3 regions of the Streptococcus mitis genome follow, and region 3 is predicted to be linked to each of the others. Evidence: predicted binding sites of a transcription regulator. Region 3 holds the regulator's gene; each other region holds the start of a gene.
What was found. Region 3 encodes Rex, which represses fermentation and respiration genes when NADH is low (regulators of the CRP and FNR family bind a similar motif). Its sites were predicted from a motif close to TTGTGAANTANTTCACAA; they were not measured.
Positions count from the first base shown of each region.

Region 1: a site for Rex is predicted at 2,178-2,195, ahead of adhE (bifunctional acetaldehyde-CoA/alcohol dehydrogenase). Genes of this name have one in related genera too.
Region 2: a site for Rex is predicted at 2,725-2,742, ahead of adhP (alcohol dehydrogenase AdhP). Genes of this name have one in related genera too.

Region 1 covers NZ_CP047883.1:190,472-195,863, forward strand. Annotated here, with positions in the region: gene tkt (transketolase) at 1-627, shown strand, start outside; gene yajC (preprotein translocase subunit YajC) at 744-1,043, shown strand; gene M594_RS00970 (low molecular weight protein-tyrosine-phosphatase) at 1,090-1,533, shown strand; gene M594_RS00975 (MORN repeat-containing protein) at 1,520-1,930, shown strand; gene adhE (bifunctional acetaldehyde-CoA/alcohol dehydrogenase) at 2,230-4,881, shown strand; gene M594_RS00985 (helix-turn-helix domain-containing protein) at 5,013-5,392, shown strand, end outside.
Region 2 covers NZ_CP047883.1:227,239-232,630, forward strand. Annotated here, with positions in the region: gene M594_RS01165 (PTS mannose/fructose/sorbose transporter subunit IIC) at 1-357, opposite strand, end outside; gene M594_RS01170 (PTS sugar transporter subunit IIB) at 383-1,372, opposite strand; gene adhP (alcohol dehydrogenase AdhP) at 1,609-2,628, opposite strand; gene M594_RS01180 (Cof-type HAD-IIB family hydrolase) at 2,853-3,665, opposite strand; gene M594_RS01185 (NCS2 family permease) at 3,855-5,273, shown strand; gene M594_RS01190 (CPBP family intramembrane glutamic endopeptidase) at 5,326-5,392, shown strand, end outside.
Region 3 covers NZ_CP047883.1:1,188,911-1,194,302, forward strand. Annotated here, with positions in the region: gene M594_RS05875 (cysteine desulfurase family protein) at 1-988, shown strand, start outside; gene M594_RS05880 (DUF1831 domain-containing protein) at 993-1,340, shown strand; gene M594_RS05885 (DUF4649 family protein) at 1,348-1,563, shown strand; gene M594_RS05890 (redox-sensing transcriptional repressor Rex) at 1,646-2,287, shown strand; gene M594_RS05895 (gamma-glutamyl-gamma-aminobutyrate hydrolase family protein) at 2,305-2,994, shown strand; gene radC (RadC family protein) at 2,991-3,671, opposite strand; gene pcrA (DNA helicase PcrA) at 3,714-5,392, opposite strand, start outside.

The DNA.
Region 1 (5,392 bases), 1.0 Mb from region 3:
CCTGTGACTTATGTCTTTACCCACGATTCAATCGCAGTTGGTGAAGACGGTCCGACTCACGAACCAGTTGAGCACTTGGCTGGTCTTCGTGCTATGCCAAATCTAAATGTTTTCCGTCCAGCAGATGCGCGTGAAACTCAAGCAGCTTGGTACCTTGCAGTGACAAGTAAGAAAACGCCAACTGCCCTTGTCTTAACACGTCAGAACTTGACTGTTGAAGAGGGAACAGACTTCGACAAGGTTGCAAAAGGTGCCTATGTCGTCTATGAAAATGCAGCAGATTTTGATACCATCTTGATTGCGACAGGTTCAGAGGTTAATCTAGCTGTCTCAGCTGCCAAAGAATTGGCTAGTCAAGGCGAAAAAGTCCGCGTAGTCAGCATGCCATCCACAGATGTCTTTGATAAACAAGATGCAGCTTACAAGGAAGAAATCCTGCCAAATGCAGTTCGCCGTCGTGTTGCAGTCGAAATGGGTGCAACTCAAAACTGGTACAAATATGTTGGACTAGATGGTGCAGTTCTTGGTATTGATACCTTTGGAGCCTCTGCTCCAGCACCAAAAGTATTGGCAGAATATGGCTTTACTGTTGAAAATCTTGTAAAAGTCGTTCAAAACTTGAAATAATCCTAAAAATCAGGGCGCAAGCTCTGGTTTTTCTTACTAGAAAAGCAAGGTACAACCTTGTAAAAGTAGCTGAAATTTGATATAGTAGTCCTATGTAAAATACAAAGGAGAAAACAATGAATCCAAATTATACATTTTTAATCATGCTTGTGGCGATGTTGGGCTTGATGTTCTTTATGCAACGCTCTCAAAAGAAACAAGCACAAAAACGTATGGAAAGTTTAAACAAACTACAAAAAGGCTATGAAGTTATTACAATCGGGGGCCTTTACGGAACAGTCGATGAAGTAGATACTGAGAAGAGAACGATTGTTCTTGATGTAGATGGAGTTTACTTGACTTTCGAACTAGCTGCTATTAAGACAGTATTACCGCTGAAAGAAACAGCTTCACTAGAAGGCGCAATTGAAAAATAAGACGGGATTACTAACTCCCGTTTTTCTATAAAAGAAAGGAAATGGGATGAAAAAACTAGCCTTTGTCTGTCTGGGGAATATTTGCCGTAGTCCTATGGCTGAGTTTGTTATGAAATCAATGACAGATAATTATGAAATCCAAAGTCGAGCGACTTCTTCTTGGGAACATGGCAATCCGATTCATAAGGGAACTCAAGGGATTTTTCAACAGTATGAGATTCCTTATGAAAAAGGCAAAACATCGCTTCAGATTAGCAAGGAAGATTTTGAAGCCTTTGATTATATTATCGGAATGGACGCTTCAAATGTTTCTGACTTACGTCAGATGTGTCCAGTAGACTGTCAAGATAAGATTTACTCATTTGCATCTGAAAGCGTTCCAGATCCTTGGTATACAGGAGATTTTGAGGAAACCTATCAGCGTGTTCAAGAGGGTTGTCGAGCTTGGTTAGAACGTTTAGAAAAGGAGAGTGAAGGTGGAAAATCTTAAGAATTTTTACGAAAAGTATCGTGTCTATCTGACTCGTCCACTTTTAGAGACTCTAGCAGTAGTTGCCATTGTCTTTTGTGCTGTGCTCGTCTTTTTTCTAAATATTCCCGGAAAAGGTGTTCTAAAGCTTGATAATGGAACTATTGTTTACGACGGCAGTCTTGTCCGTGGTAAAATGAATGGCCAAGGAACCATTACCTTCCAAAATGGGGACCAATATACAGGTGGTTTCAACAATGGAGCCTTCAACGGAAAAGGTACCTTTCAATCTAAAGAAGGCTGGACCTACGAAGGTGATTTTGTAAATGGTCAGGCTGAAGGAAAAGGAAAACTAACAACAGAACAAGAAGTTGTTTATGAAGGGACTTTTAAACAAGGCGTTTTTCAACAAAAATAAAGCCTCCTTATCAAAGGAGGTATTATTAGAATAGCTAAGTAAGCGCTTACCCGAAAATCCTTTTCTTTCCAAGCCCCTCTTCCAAGTAAGTTTGTGAAATAAAAAATATTTGAAATTAATTTCACAAACTCTAAAGAAAAAACTTGGTAAGTAAAGAAAATGAGAAACATTTCACAAACAATAAAAAATTCTTTGTGAAATGTTTATGAAACTGTTTACAAAGTTGAAATAATGCGTTATAATAAACTTGTGAAAAAATTAACAAAGGATATCAATCCTTGAAAGCTATGGAGGAAAATATGGCTGATAAAAAAACTGTGACACCAGAGGAAAAGAAACTCGCTGCTGAAAAGCATGTCGATGGATTGGTGCAAAAAGCTTTAGTTGCTCTTGAGGAAATGCGTAAACTCGACCAAGAACAGGTCGACTACATCGTAGCTAAAGCGTCAGTGGCAGCTTTGGATGCCCACGGAGAATTGGCTCTACATGCCTATGAAGAAACAGGACGTGGTGTATTTGAAGACAAAGCAACTAAGAACTTGTTTGCTTGTGAACACGTGGTAAACAATATGCGTCACACTAAAACAGTTGGCGTTATCGAAGAAGACGATGTAACAGGATTGACTCTCATCGCTGAACCGGTTGGTGTTGTCTGTGGTATTACTCCTACAACAAACCCAACATCAACAGCAATCTTTAAGGCATTGATTTCATTGAAGACTCGTAATCCTATTGTCTTTGCCTTCCACCCATCAGCTCAAGAATCATCAGCTCACGCAGCTCAAATTGTTCGTGATGCTGCGATTAAAGCAGGAGCTCCTGAAAACTGTGTACAGTGGATCACTGAACCATCTATGGAAGCAACTAGTGCCCTTATGAACCACGAAGGTATTGCAACAATCCTTGCAACAGGTGGTAATGCCATGGTTAAAGCGGCGTACTCTTGTGGTAAACCAGCTCTTGGGGTAGGTGCCGGGAACGTTCCAGCTTATGTTGAAAAATCAGCTAACATTCGCCAAGCTGCACACGATATCGTCATGTCTAAATCATTTGATAATGGTATGGTCTGTGCCTCAGAGCAAGCGGTTATCATTGATAAAGAAATTTACGATGAATTTGTAGCAGAGTTCAAATCTTATCACACTTACTTTGTAAACAAAAAAGAAAAAGCACTTCTTGAAGAATTCTGCTTCGGCGTGAAAGCAAACAGCAAAAACTGTGCTGGTGCAAAATTGAACGCTGACATCGTTGGTAAACCAGCAACTTGGATTGCAGAGCAAGCAGGATTTACAGTTCCAGAAGGAACAAACATTCTTGCTGCAGAATGTAAAGAAGTTGGTGAAAATGAGCCATTGACTCGTGAAAAATTGTCACCAGTTATCGCAGTTTTGAAATCTGAAAGCCGTGAAGATGGTATTTCCAAAGCTCGTCAAATGGTTGAATTTAACGGTCTTGGTCACTCAGCAGCTATCCACACAGCTGACGAAGAATTGACTAAAGAATTTGGTAAAGCTGTTAAAGCTATTCGTGTTATCTGTAACTCACCTTCTACTTTCGGTGGTATCGGGGACGTTTACAATGCCTTCTTGCCATCATTGACACTCGGATGTGGTTCTTACGGACGCAACTCAGTTGGGGATAACGTTAGTGCCATTAACCTTTTGAATATCAAAAAAGTCGGAAGACGGAGAAATAACATGCAATGGATGAAACTTCCTTCAAAAACATACTTTGAACGTGATTCAATTCAATACCTTCAAAAATGTCGTGACGTTGAACGTGTCATGATCGTTACTGACCATGCCATGGTAGAGCTTGGTTTCCTTGATCGTATCATCGAACAACTTGATCTTCGTCGCAATAAGGTTGTTTACCAAATCTTTGCTGATGTAGAACCAGATCCAGATATCACTACAGTTGAACGTGGTACTGAAATCATGCGTGCCTTCAAACCAGATACAATCATCGCTCTTGGTGGTGGATCTCCAATGGATGCTGCTAAAGTAATGTGGCTCTTCTATGAACAACCAGAAGTGGACTTCCGTGACCTTGTTCAAAAATTCATGGATATCCGTAAACGTGCCTTCAAGTTCCCATTGCTTGGTAAGAAGACTAAATTCATCGCGATTCCAACTACATCTGGTACAGGATCTGAAGTAACACCATTTGCCGTTATCTCTGATAAAGCAAACAACCGTAAATACCCAATCGCTGACTACTCATTGACACCAACTGTGGCAATCGTAGACCCTGCCTTGGTATTGACAGTTCCTGGATTTGTAGCTGCTGATACTGGTATGGACGTATTGACCCACGCGACTGAAGCTTACGTATCACAAATGGCTAGCGACTACACTGACGGTCTTGCACTTCAAGCCATCAAGCTTGTATTCGAAAACCTTGAAAGCTCAGTTAAGAATGCAGACTTCCATTCACGTGAGAAAATGCATAACGCTTCAACAATCGCTGGTATGGCCTTTGCCAATGCCTTCCTAGGTATTTCTCACTCAATGGCCCATAAGATTGGTGCGCAATTCCACACAATCCACGGTCGTACTAATGCTATCTTGCTTCCATACGTCATCCGCTACAACGGTACACGTCCAGCTAAGACAGCAACATGGCCTAAGTACAACTACTACCGTGCAGATGAAAAATACCAAGATATCGCTCGTATGCTTGGGCTTCCAGCTTCTACTCCAGAAGAAGGTGTGGAATCTTACGCAAAAGCTGTCTATGAACTTGGTGAGCGCGTAGGTATCCAAATGAACTTCAAAGCACAAGGTATCGACGAAAAAGAATGGAAAGAACATTCACGTGAATTAGCCTTTCTTGCTTACGAAGACCAATGTTCACCAGCTAACCCACGCCTTCCAATGGTTGACCATATGCAAGAAATCATCGAAGATTCTTACTATGGCTACAAAGAAAGACCAGGACGCCGTAAATAATTGTTATCAGCCTAGAGGCAGGAGGAATCCTGTCTCTTTTTTGTAATTCTTTTTGGAAAATGGTATAATAATCGCATATATTTGTTTGAAAATCAAAGCTTTGATAATCGTGCGAGGGAGAAATCTAAGAGATGAATGATCTAGGGGAAAAGGTAAGACTTCTTAGAGAAGAGAAAGGACTTAGTCGCCCTGTTTTTTGTGGAGATGAGTCAGAACTGTCAGTCCGTCAGTTAGTGCGCATTGAAAAAGGAGAATTTCGTCCTACGATAAAAACACTAGAATATATAGCGAATAGGTTAGGCATTCCATCTTATGTCTTGATGCCAGACTATAAGGAATTACCGAAACGTTACCAAGAATTAAAATACTTTCTTCTTCATCATCCTGACTATGGAGACAAGGAGTTGCAGGAGCAGAAGGAAGAATATTTTGATGAGATTTTTGAATGTTTTTATGATGATTTGCCACGTGATGAGAAAGTGCTAGTGGATTGTCTTCAAGCTATAGATGC
Region 2 (5,392 bases), 960 kb from region 3:
AGAGAGTGTACGGACAATCATAGTCAAGAATAGACCAGCAACTGCAAGAGGGATAGCAACCGCTTGGGCAACACCGATACCTGTCTTAGTAAAGTCGCCACCAAGAACCATGATAATGGCAGCAGCAACAGAAGCAAGAGCAGCGTCAGGAGCTACGGCAGCTCCGATGTTAGCCCAACCAAGGGCGATCATTTGAAGAGAACCACCAAGGATAATCCCTGCTTCAAGGTTACCAGTAACAAGACCGATAAGGGTACAAGCTACGATTGGTTGATGGAATTGGAACTGGTCGAGGATACCTTCAAGACCTGCTAGGAAGGCTACAACGACTACTAAAACCATAGAAATAATAGACATCTTTAAAATCCTTTCATAAAATCGATTATTGCACGTTTGCTTTGTTGATCAAGTCAAACAAATCTTTTTTCGTGTCGTTTGGTACTTTACGTACGTCAAATTCAACACCGAGGTCACGCATTTTTTCAAATGTAGCAACGTCTTCTTTATCCATAGACAAAACGTTGTTAACCATTGTTTTACCAGTTGAGTGAGCCATTGATCCAACATTAAGAGTTTTGATTGGCACGCCACCTTCGATAGCACGAAGAGCATCTTGAGGTGTTTCAAACAAGATAAGGGCATGTGTTTCTCCGAAGCGAGGATCTTTTGCAACGTCGATTAGTTTTTGGATAGGAACAACGTTTGCTTTCACTTTACCTGGAGCTGCTTGTTTAATCAATTCTTTACGTAATTCGTCTTTAGCTACGTTATCTGAAGCAACGATGATACGGTCTGCTTTTGAATCTGGAGTCCAAGCAGTTGCAACCTGACCGTGAAGTAAACGAGTGTCTAGACGGGCAAGGTTGATTTTGAGTTTACCGTCTCCGATGACAGTTCCTTCTGGGATAGCAGCTTGGGCAACTGGAGCAGCTGCAGCGCTTGCTACTTCCTCAACTGGGTTTAGCTCTTCTGGAAGAGCTTTGATGCCATCTTTGGCTTCTTTAATAATATTCGCAGCGACTTTTTCTACACCTGCAGCAGCGTCCATGAGGCGCTCTGTGTAGGCTTGAATTAACATCGGTAAGTTCAGTCCTGTGATGATGGCAAACTTACGCTCAGGATTTTCTCCCATCACGCGGCTAGCTTGGTTAAATGGAGATCCACTCCAAAGGTCAGCCAAAACTAGAACCTCATCTTCTGCGTCAAATGCAGCAACAGCGTTATTAAACTTAGCGTATAGATCGTCAGGACCTTCGTTTGGCATAAAGGTTACAACTTGAACCTTTTCTTGTTCACCAAAGATCATAGATCCTGACTGATGAATACCCGCAGCAAATTCGCCGTGGCTCGCAATAATGATTCCGATACTCATTATTGTCATTCCTCCTTTTTGTTGTTTCAGTTTTCTTTTAAGAAAACTTTAAGACTTTTTAAGTATAAACCGTTTTCATCTAAAAATCAACTATTTATCATAAAATAATTAAAAAGATTACATCTGAAAATATTGATATATTGAGTTTTAGAGAAGTTTTTTTGAATCCTTATTAAAAAATTTAATATAAAAAAGTTGGAAGCGCATTCCAACTTTTAAAATAGGTTTCTAATAGATTAGTGGGTGAAGTCGAGTACCATACGTCCTTGGATTTGACCTTTTTCCATTTCGTCGAAAATGGCTACGGCATCTTCTATTGGACGTTTTTGGACAACTGGAACTACTAAACCTTCTGCACCGAATTGGAAGGCTTCTTCCAAGTCTTTACGAGTTCCAACAAGAGAACCGATGACTTGGATTCCATCTAGAACGGTTTTGACGATGCTGAGTTCCATCATTTCAGAAGGAAGACCAACAGCGACTACGCGACCACCGGCACGAACTGAGTCAACAGCCTGGTTGAAGGCAACTTTAGACACAGCAGTTACGACAGCTGAATGAGCTCCACCATCAGTTTTTTCTTTGATGAGTCCAGGTACATCTTCAACTTCGAGGCCGTTAATAACAATGTCAGCGCCTACTTCTTTTGCAAGGCCAAGTTTGTCATTGTTGATATCAACTGCGATAACATGAGCATTGAATACTTTTTTAGCGTATTGAACAGCTAGGTTACCAAGTCCACCAGCACCGTAAAGAACAACCCATTGACCTGGTTCAACTTTTGCTTCTTTTATAGCTTTATAGGTTGTTACCCCAGCACATGTGATAGAAGAAGCTTGGGCTGGATCAAGTCCGTTCGGAACTTTAACAGCATAGTCTGCAGTTACGATACATTGTTCAGCCATACCACCGTCTACTGAGTAGCCAGCATTTTTCACTGTACGGCAAAGGGTTTCGCGACCAGTTGTACAGTATTCGCAAGTGCCACATCCTTCGAAGAACCAAGCAACGCTGACGCGGTCACCGACTTTAAGGCTTTTCACATCTGGGGCAATTTCTTTAACGATACCAACACCTTCGTGACCTAGGACACGTCCTGGTACCTGACCGAAGTCGCCATGGGCAACGTGGAGGTCAGTGTGGCAAACACCGCAGTATTCAATTTCTACAAGTGCTTCCCCAGTTTCAAGTGGACGGAGTACTTTTTCTTCAACAGCAACACCAGTGCTTTCTGGATTTACAACAACAGCTTTCATAGCTATCCTCCTTGATATTAACTGAGAGCAGGAGAAACAGGACTGGATTGATTTTGTGTCAACAGAGTCGAGTATGACGAGCTCTCTTGTATTTATATGTGAAGTATATCACAAAAGAAAGCCTTTTCCAAGGTTTTGGAGGCAAAAAGTAGAACAATCGATTAACTGGTTGATGAGACTGTGAAAAGAGCACAAAGACCAGCTTGCAAGCTGGTCAGAATGGACTATAAGAATAAATCTTGCAGGGTTTTGGCAACCCCGTCTTGGTCATTTGTCAAGGAAATTTGCTCATCTGCATAGGGAAGTAGCTCTGGGTTGGCATTTTTCATTGCATAACCTTTCCCAGCAAAAGCGAGCATTTCGGTATCATTGTGTTCATCTCCAAAGGCAATCAAATCTTTTTTATCACGGTTCATTACCTTGAGCAAGTAGTCCAAAGCAAAGGCCTTGTTGACACCTTTTGGGGTACACTCAAGGATATTGAGCGGCCCTCCCCAGGTATTGATAGACAGTTCATGCTGGTAGAAGGCGTTCATTTCTTTTGCAAGGGCATACTTGTCACTGGCTCTGGTCTGCAACAGAATACAGTTAGGATCCTTGGTTACTAACTCAGGCTGGAATTGATCTTCAGGCTGGAAAGCTTCTACACCAAATAGTTTAGGATTGGCAATTTTTTCATTAGGATTTGTAATGTAGAATTTTTTACGATATTCTCCAGCGATAAAATCGGCTTGAATGTCCTCTGAACGTTGAACCATGTCTAGCAGATATTTTTTGTCTACGGTTAAACACTTTTCAAAGTTCCAAACTTGGTCTGGTAAATGAGTGAGGGAGCCGTTGAAGTTAATCATAGGAGTGTCTAAGCCTAGTTCACGGTAAAAATCTTTTGACATGCGGTAAGGGCGTCCTGTCGTAATAATAACCTGATGGCCTTTTTCAACAACTTTTTTAATGGTTCTTTTGGTAAAGTCAGAAATTTGACTGTCTGAGTTGAGTAGGGTTCCATCCAGGTCAACTGCAATAATTTTTTTCGTCATAGGGACCTTTCTAGTGTCTTTTCAGATAAGATGTCTACTATTATAACAGAAAGCAGGCAGAAAATCAGATTCGAAACAAAAAAAGAAATTTCATCAAATTCTTAAATAAATCAAACAAAGATATTGAAAAAGTGAATGATAAATGATATAATTCTATTATTGTTCGTAAAAATTAAAAGGAGATTAATAATGGACAAATTATTTAAACTAAAAGAGAACGGTACAGACGTTCGTACAGAGGTTCTCGCTGGTTTAACAACTTTCTTTGCAATGAGTTATATTCTCTTTGTAAACCCACAAATTCTTTCGCAAACAGGAATGCCTGCTCAGGGTGTATTCCTCGCAACGATTATCGGTGCAGTTGCTGGTACCCTGATGATGGCCTTCTACGCTAACTTACCTTATGCCCAAGCGCCAGGTATGGGGCTGAATGCTTTCTTTACCTTTACAGTCGTATTTGGACTTGGTTATTCTTGGCAAGAAGCCCTAGCTATGGTCTTCATCTGTGGGATTATCTCATTGATTATTACCTTGACAAATGTTCGTAAAATGATCATTGAATCGATTCCAAATGCTCTTCGCTCAGCTATTTCAGCTGGTATCGGTGTCTTCCTTGCCTACGTAGGAATTAAGAATGCTGGATTTTTGAAATTTACGATCGATCCAGGTAACTATACTGTTGTAGGAGAAGGGGCTGACAAAGCTCAAGCAACGATTGCAGCAAACTCTTCAGCAGTTCCAGGATTGGTTGACTTTAATAACCCAGCTGTTTTGGTGGCACTTGCAGGACTGGCCATTACAATCTTCTTTGTTATCAAAGGAATTAAAGGGGGAATTATCCTCTCTATCTTGACAACAACTATTCTTGCTATCGCAGTTGGTTTGGTAGATTTGTCAAGCATCGATTTTGCTAATAACCATGTTGGTGCAGCCTTTGAAGATTTGAAGACAGTCTTTGGTGCAGCTCTTGGTTCAGAAGGTTTGGGAGCTTTGATTTCAGATACAGCTCGCTTGCCTGAAACTCTGATGGCTATTCTTGCCTTCTCATTGACAGATATTTTTGATACAATTGGTACCTTGATCGGTACAGGTGAAAAAGTTGGTATCGTAGCGACAAATGGTGAAAACCACCAATCAGCTAAGTTGGATAAGGCTCTTTACTCTGACTTGATTGGTACTTCAATTGGTGCCATCGCTGGTACTTCGAACGTAACGACTTATGTCGAGTCTGCTGCTGGTATCGGTGCAGGTGGACGTACTGGTTTGACAGCCTTGGTCGTGGCAATCTGTTTTGCGATCTCAAGCTTCTTTAGCCCACTTCTAGCGATTGTACCAACAGCCGCTACAGCTCCAATCTTGATTATCGTTGGGATTATGATGTTGGCTAGCTTGAAAAATATCCATTGGGATGATATGTCTGAAGCGGTTCCTGCTTTCTTCACATCTATCTTTATGGGATTCAGCTACTCTATCACTCAAGGGATTGCAGTTGGTTTCTTGACTTACACTTTGACTAAGCTTGTTAAAGGTCAAGCTAAAGATGTTCATGTCATGATTTGGATTTTGGATGCCTTGTTTATCCTTAACTACATCAGTATGGCCTTATAATAGGATAACCCAGGGGGATTTTCCCCCTTTTTTAATATAAAGGAGATGGGTGATGAAAGAGAAAAATATGTGGAAAGAATTATTGAATCGTGCAGGTTGGCTGTTAATCTTTTTGCTGG
Region 3 (5,392 bases):
ACTCTTGCGAGAAGCTCGTCAGGAACTAGCCAAGTTACTGAAGACAAAACCTCAACATATCTTTTTCACTTCTGGTGGTACTGAAGGCAACAATACTGCTATCATTGGTTACTGCCTTCGTCACCAAGAGCAAGGAAAACATATCATCACAACTGCTATTGAGCACCATGCCGTCCTTGAAACTATTGATTACTTGGTTCAACACTTTGGGTTTGAAGCAACCATTATCCAACCAGAAAATCAAGAAATCACAGCCCAACAAATTCAAAATGCTTTACGTGATGATACAATTTTGGTTTCTACCATGTTTGCCAATAATGAGACAGGAAACCTACTTCCCATTGCTGAAATTGGCCAAATACTCAAGCAACACCCTGCTGCATATCATGTCGACGCAGTTCAAGCTATTGGTAAAATACCAATTCACCCCGAAGAATTGGGCATTGATTTTCTCACTGCTTCTGCCCATAAATTCCATGGTCCTAAGGGAATCGGCTTTCTCTACGCATCTAGCATGGATTTTGATTCCTATCTACATGGCGGAGACCAAGAACAGAAAAAACGTGCAGGGACTGAAAATCTGGCTGCCATCGTAGGTATGATAGCAGCCTTAAAAGAAGACCTAGAAAAGCAAGAAGAACATTTTCAACATGTACAAAATCTAGAAACTGCCTTTCTGGCAGAGCTAGAGGGAGTTCAGTATTACCTGAATAGAGGCGAACACCATCTCCCTTATGTTCTTAATATTGGATTTCCTGGCCAGAAAAATGACCTCTTACTCCTTCGTCTAGATTTGTCTGGAATTTCAATCTCTACTGGCTCAGCCTGTACAGCAGGCATAGTCCAATCCAGCCATGTTCTTGAAGCTATGTACGGAGCAAATTCAGAACGCTTGAAGGAATCCGTTCGTATCAGTTTGTCGCCACAAAATACTGTTGAAGACCTACATACCCTAGCAAAAACCTTAAAAGAAATTATCGGAGGTTAGCCATATGGCATTTGAAAAAACCATTCAGTTAAAAAATTGTCGTTACGACTACACTCTTAGCCCTTCTGTTAAAAAATTCACCCTTAAGGATAACACCTTTTTTGAGACTAAGATTGGTAACTATGAATTGACTCGCCTTTTGGAAAAAGTTCCGAACAGCGGTGAGGGATTCCAACTCAAAATCATCATTAACAAGGAACTTACAGGGGCTAAAATCAATATCACTGACAAGTTTGGGCTACGTCTGGTTGATATTTTCAAATCAGAAGACCACCACATTCATCAGGAAAAATTCTATTTTCTCATGGATAGTTTAGTAGAGCGTGGTGTCTTTACAAAATCGGAAAGATAGAGCCAAAATGTTTGAACTGACCTATAAGGACAGCTATCATGTAGAGCGCACTCTCAAGTATGAGGATTACGAGGCTCTCATGCTGGCTCTATCAGGATGTGTGACTCTGCCAGATACACTTTATGTAACTTCTTTGACCTTTAAAGGGCAGGAAGTTTACCAAGGTCTGGTCGGAGACCTCTACCGTTTTCTATCACATGCAGATTTTTTACATCAAAACTAAGATTTTTCTTAGTTTTTTCTTGTTTTTGTTGATTTTTTCACAATGTTTCTATAAAATAGAAGAATAGAAAGGTTGTGATTTTGTGAAAGATAAACAGTCTGCTATTCCAAAAGCTACAGCGAAAAGACTCTCTCTCTACTATCGAATTTTTAAGAGATTTCATGCAGAAAAGATTGAACGTGCCAACTCTAAGCAAATTGCAGAGGCCATTGGAATTGATTCAGCGACCGTACGTCGTGATTTTTCCTATTTTGGTGAACTGGGTCGTCGTGGCTTTGGCTACGATGTCAAAAAACTGATGACGTTTTTTGCCGATTTACTCAATGATAACTCCATCACCAATGTCATGCTGGTAGGTATTGGAAATATGGGCCATGCCCTTCTCCACTACCGCTTCCATGAGCGTAACAAGATGAAAATTATCATGGCCTTTGACCTAGATGACCATCCTGAAGTCGGTACCCAAACTCCTGATGGGATTCCTATTTACGGAATTTCTCAAATCAAGGATAAAATCAAGGATGCTGATGTGAAGACTGCTATCCTGACCGTTCCTAGCGTTAAGTCACAAGAGGTTGCTAATCTCTTGGTGGATGCTGGCGTAAAAGGAATTCTCAGTTTTTCACCAGTCCATCTGCATTTACCAAAAGACGTGGTCGTTCAGTATGTCGATTTGACAAGTGAACTCCAAACTCTCCTCTACTTCATGCGAAAAGAGGATTAGAAAGCGAAAATCATTTTATGAAAAAACCAGTTATTGGGATAACAGGAAACGAAAAAACTCATCCAGATGATGACATCATGATGAGTTACGCAGCAAAAGGCTTTGTTGAAGGCGTTAAAGACGCTGGAGGGATTCCCATCATCCTACCGATTGGTGATCAAGAAATGGCTAGCCACTATATTAGTTTGATTGACAAGCTCATCTTGACAGGTGGGCAAAATGTTGATCCAAAATTCTATGGTGAACCAAAAACCATCGATAGCGATGACTACCACCTTCAAAGGGATATCTTTGAACTGGCCCTCATCAAGGAAGCTATTAACCAGAAAAAGCCAATTTTTTCTGTCTGCCGTGGGACTCAACTCTTTAATGTTGCCATGGGTGGAACTTTGTATCAAGATATCGAAGACCACTGGCAAGATTGTTCTGCCGAGTACACAACTCAACGCTTGATGACAGAACCAAATACTGTTCTTCGAGAAATCTATGGAGAAATTTCCCATATCAACTCCTTCCACCACCAGAGCATCAAAGATTTAGCACCAAATTTAAAGATTGCGGCCCATGATCCTAAAGATGGTATCATTGAAGCTGTCATGAGTACGGATGATGTTGCCTTTCTCGGTGTCCAATGGCACCCAGAATTTCTTTTTGAAAATCGTCCCAAAGATAAAAACCTCTTTGACTATATCGTTAATGAACTTTAGATTAAATCTGTCTTTTCTCGATAACTAAAGTAACTGGAGTGAGAGACAATCAAATGGTCCAAGAGGACAATTCCCATCAGATCGCAGGCTTCTTTGACAAGTTTAGTGACATGATCATCATTTCGGCTAGGTGCCACCGCTCCTGAAGGATGATTATGAACCAAGATGAGAGAAGTCGCCATATGCTTGATAGCATAGTGAAGAATCTCTCGCGGTTCAGCAATACTACGAGTGGCAGAACCGATAAAAATGGTCTGTTGATGGATGATTTGATTTTGAGTATTGAGATAGAGCGCCACCAGGTGCTCTTGTTTTTTATCCCCCAATTCCTGTTGCATCTTCTTGGCCAACTTTTGACTGCTGAGAATACTTTCCATCTCAAGGGTTTCGTGTTTATGAATACGATGGCCCAGTTCAATCATGGCTTGTAACTCTATTGCCTTAACTCGTCCGATACCAGATAGACTCTGCAATTCCTGCAGTGTCATTTTTTTCAAATCTGTTAGGCTTGAAAGATTATTCAAGACTTTCTGGGCAATTTCAAAAACACTGGCCTGACGTGTTCCTGTTCTGAGTAAAATAGCTAGCAACTCTTGGTTACTGAGCGCTTCCACTCCTTCTTGGGCAAGTCTTTCTCTTGGCAATAGTGAATCTTCTTGGAATGAAATACTGTACATAAAAATCCTCCTCACTTTATTATTCGTGAGAAGGATGAAAAATTAGATTTTTTTCTCAATTGGGGCCACACTGGCCAAAAGTTTTTTCAAACCAACTTCTGGGAAATTGATTTTTAATTCCTGCGTAGCACCGCTACCTGAAACTTCCAGAACAGTTCCCTCTCCCCATTTCTTGTGGAGGGCAATGTCACCAATGGACCAATTTGTTTCGCTAGACGCTGATTTTGCACCAGCTGTAAATTGACCAAATGGGAGACCGCTTGACTGGATAGTTTTTGGGGCCGCACTGCGTTTACGGTCTTGAAGAGCTTGAGCCAAACTCATACCTTGACCGAAGGCAAGGCCACCACTACTATATGATGCTTTAAAGCTTGTATTTGCTGGACGAGCCAGACCTTGATACTCAAGCAAGTCTGAACTGATTTCGTTAATAAATCGAGTAGGACGGTTGTAGTTGGTACGACCAAAAAGCAGGCGTGAGTTGGCATTTGTCAGATAGAGGATTTTCTCTGCACGCGTAATTCCTACATAGGCCAGACGGCGCTCTTCTTCTAGTTCATCTTGATCTTCAGCAGCACGACTAAGTGGAAAGACATTTTCTTCCATCCCAATCAAAAAGACAACTGGAAACTCGAGACCTTTGGCAGCATGCAGGGTCATTAGAGTAACTTCTGATGTCTCCTGACTACCTGAATCGGTGTCCGCAATCAAGGCTAAATCATTTAAGAAACGACTCAGTTTGTCCAGACCAGTTTCTTCTTCTGGCTCATCAGAGGTGTCATCAAAGTTTTTCGTCACAGAAAGGAACTCTTCAATATTTTCAACCCGAGCCTTACTTTCCAGAGTTGCTTGGGCATTAAGAATATCAACGTAACCTGTTTTTTCTAGAACCGCCTCAACCAACTCTGTAATATTTAATTGATCTAGCTGCTCTCGCAAATCCAGAACCATATTGGCAAAATCCCAGATAGACTGGGCTGCTTTACCCTTGATACCAGACAACATGATATTGGCAGAAGCATCCAGCATGGACATGTTTTGCATATTCGCAAAGTCACGAATTTTCTCAACTGTACCTGGGCCAATTCCACGTTTAGGCTCGTTGATAATACGCTCAAAACTGATATTGTCACTCAAATTAGCAATGAGGTTGAGATAAGCGATAATATCTCGGATTTCCTTACGGCTGTAGAACTTGGTTCCGCCAACCATGGTATAAGGGATATTTGACTTGAGCAAGGCTTCCTCAATAGTACGGGACTGGGCATTAGTCCGATAGAGAACTGCAAAATCCTTGTGAAGGAAGTTTTGACTGCGACTAAGTTCATCGATGGTTCTGGCTACAAATACAGCCTCATCCAGCTCATCATCAGCACGATAGTAAACGATTTGCTCCCCATCAGCATTCTGGGTCCAGAGATTCTTAGGACGGCGGTTTTTATTGTTTTTAATGACCTCGTTGGCCGCTTGGAGAATAGTTTTAGTTGAACGGTAATTCTCCTCCAGCAAAACAACCTTGGCTTGGGGATAATCTTTCTCGAAATCCAAAATATTCTGCATATCAGCACCACGCCAACCGTAGATAGACTGGTCCGCATCCCCAACCACACAGATATTTTTAAAACGGGAAGCCAAGAGTTTGACCAATTGATACTGAGCGTGGTTGGTATCTTGGTACTCATCAACATGGATGTACTGAAACTTCTGCTGGTAGTAGGTCA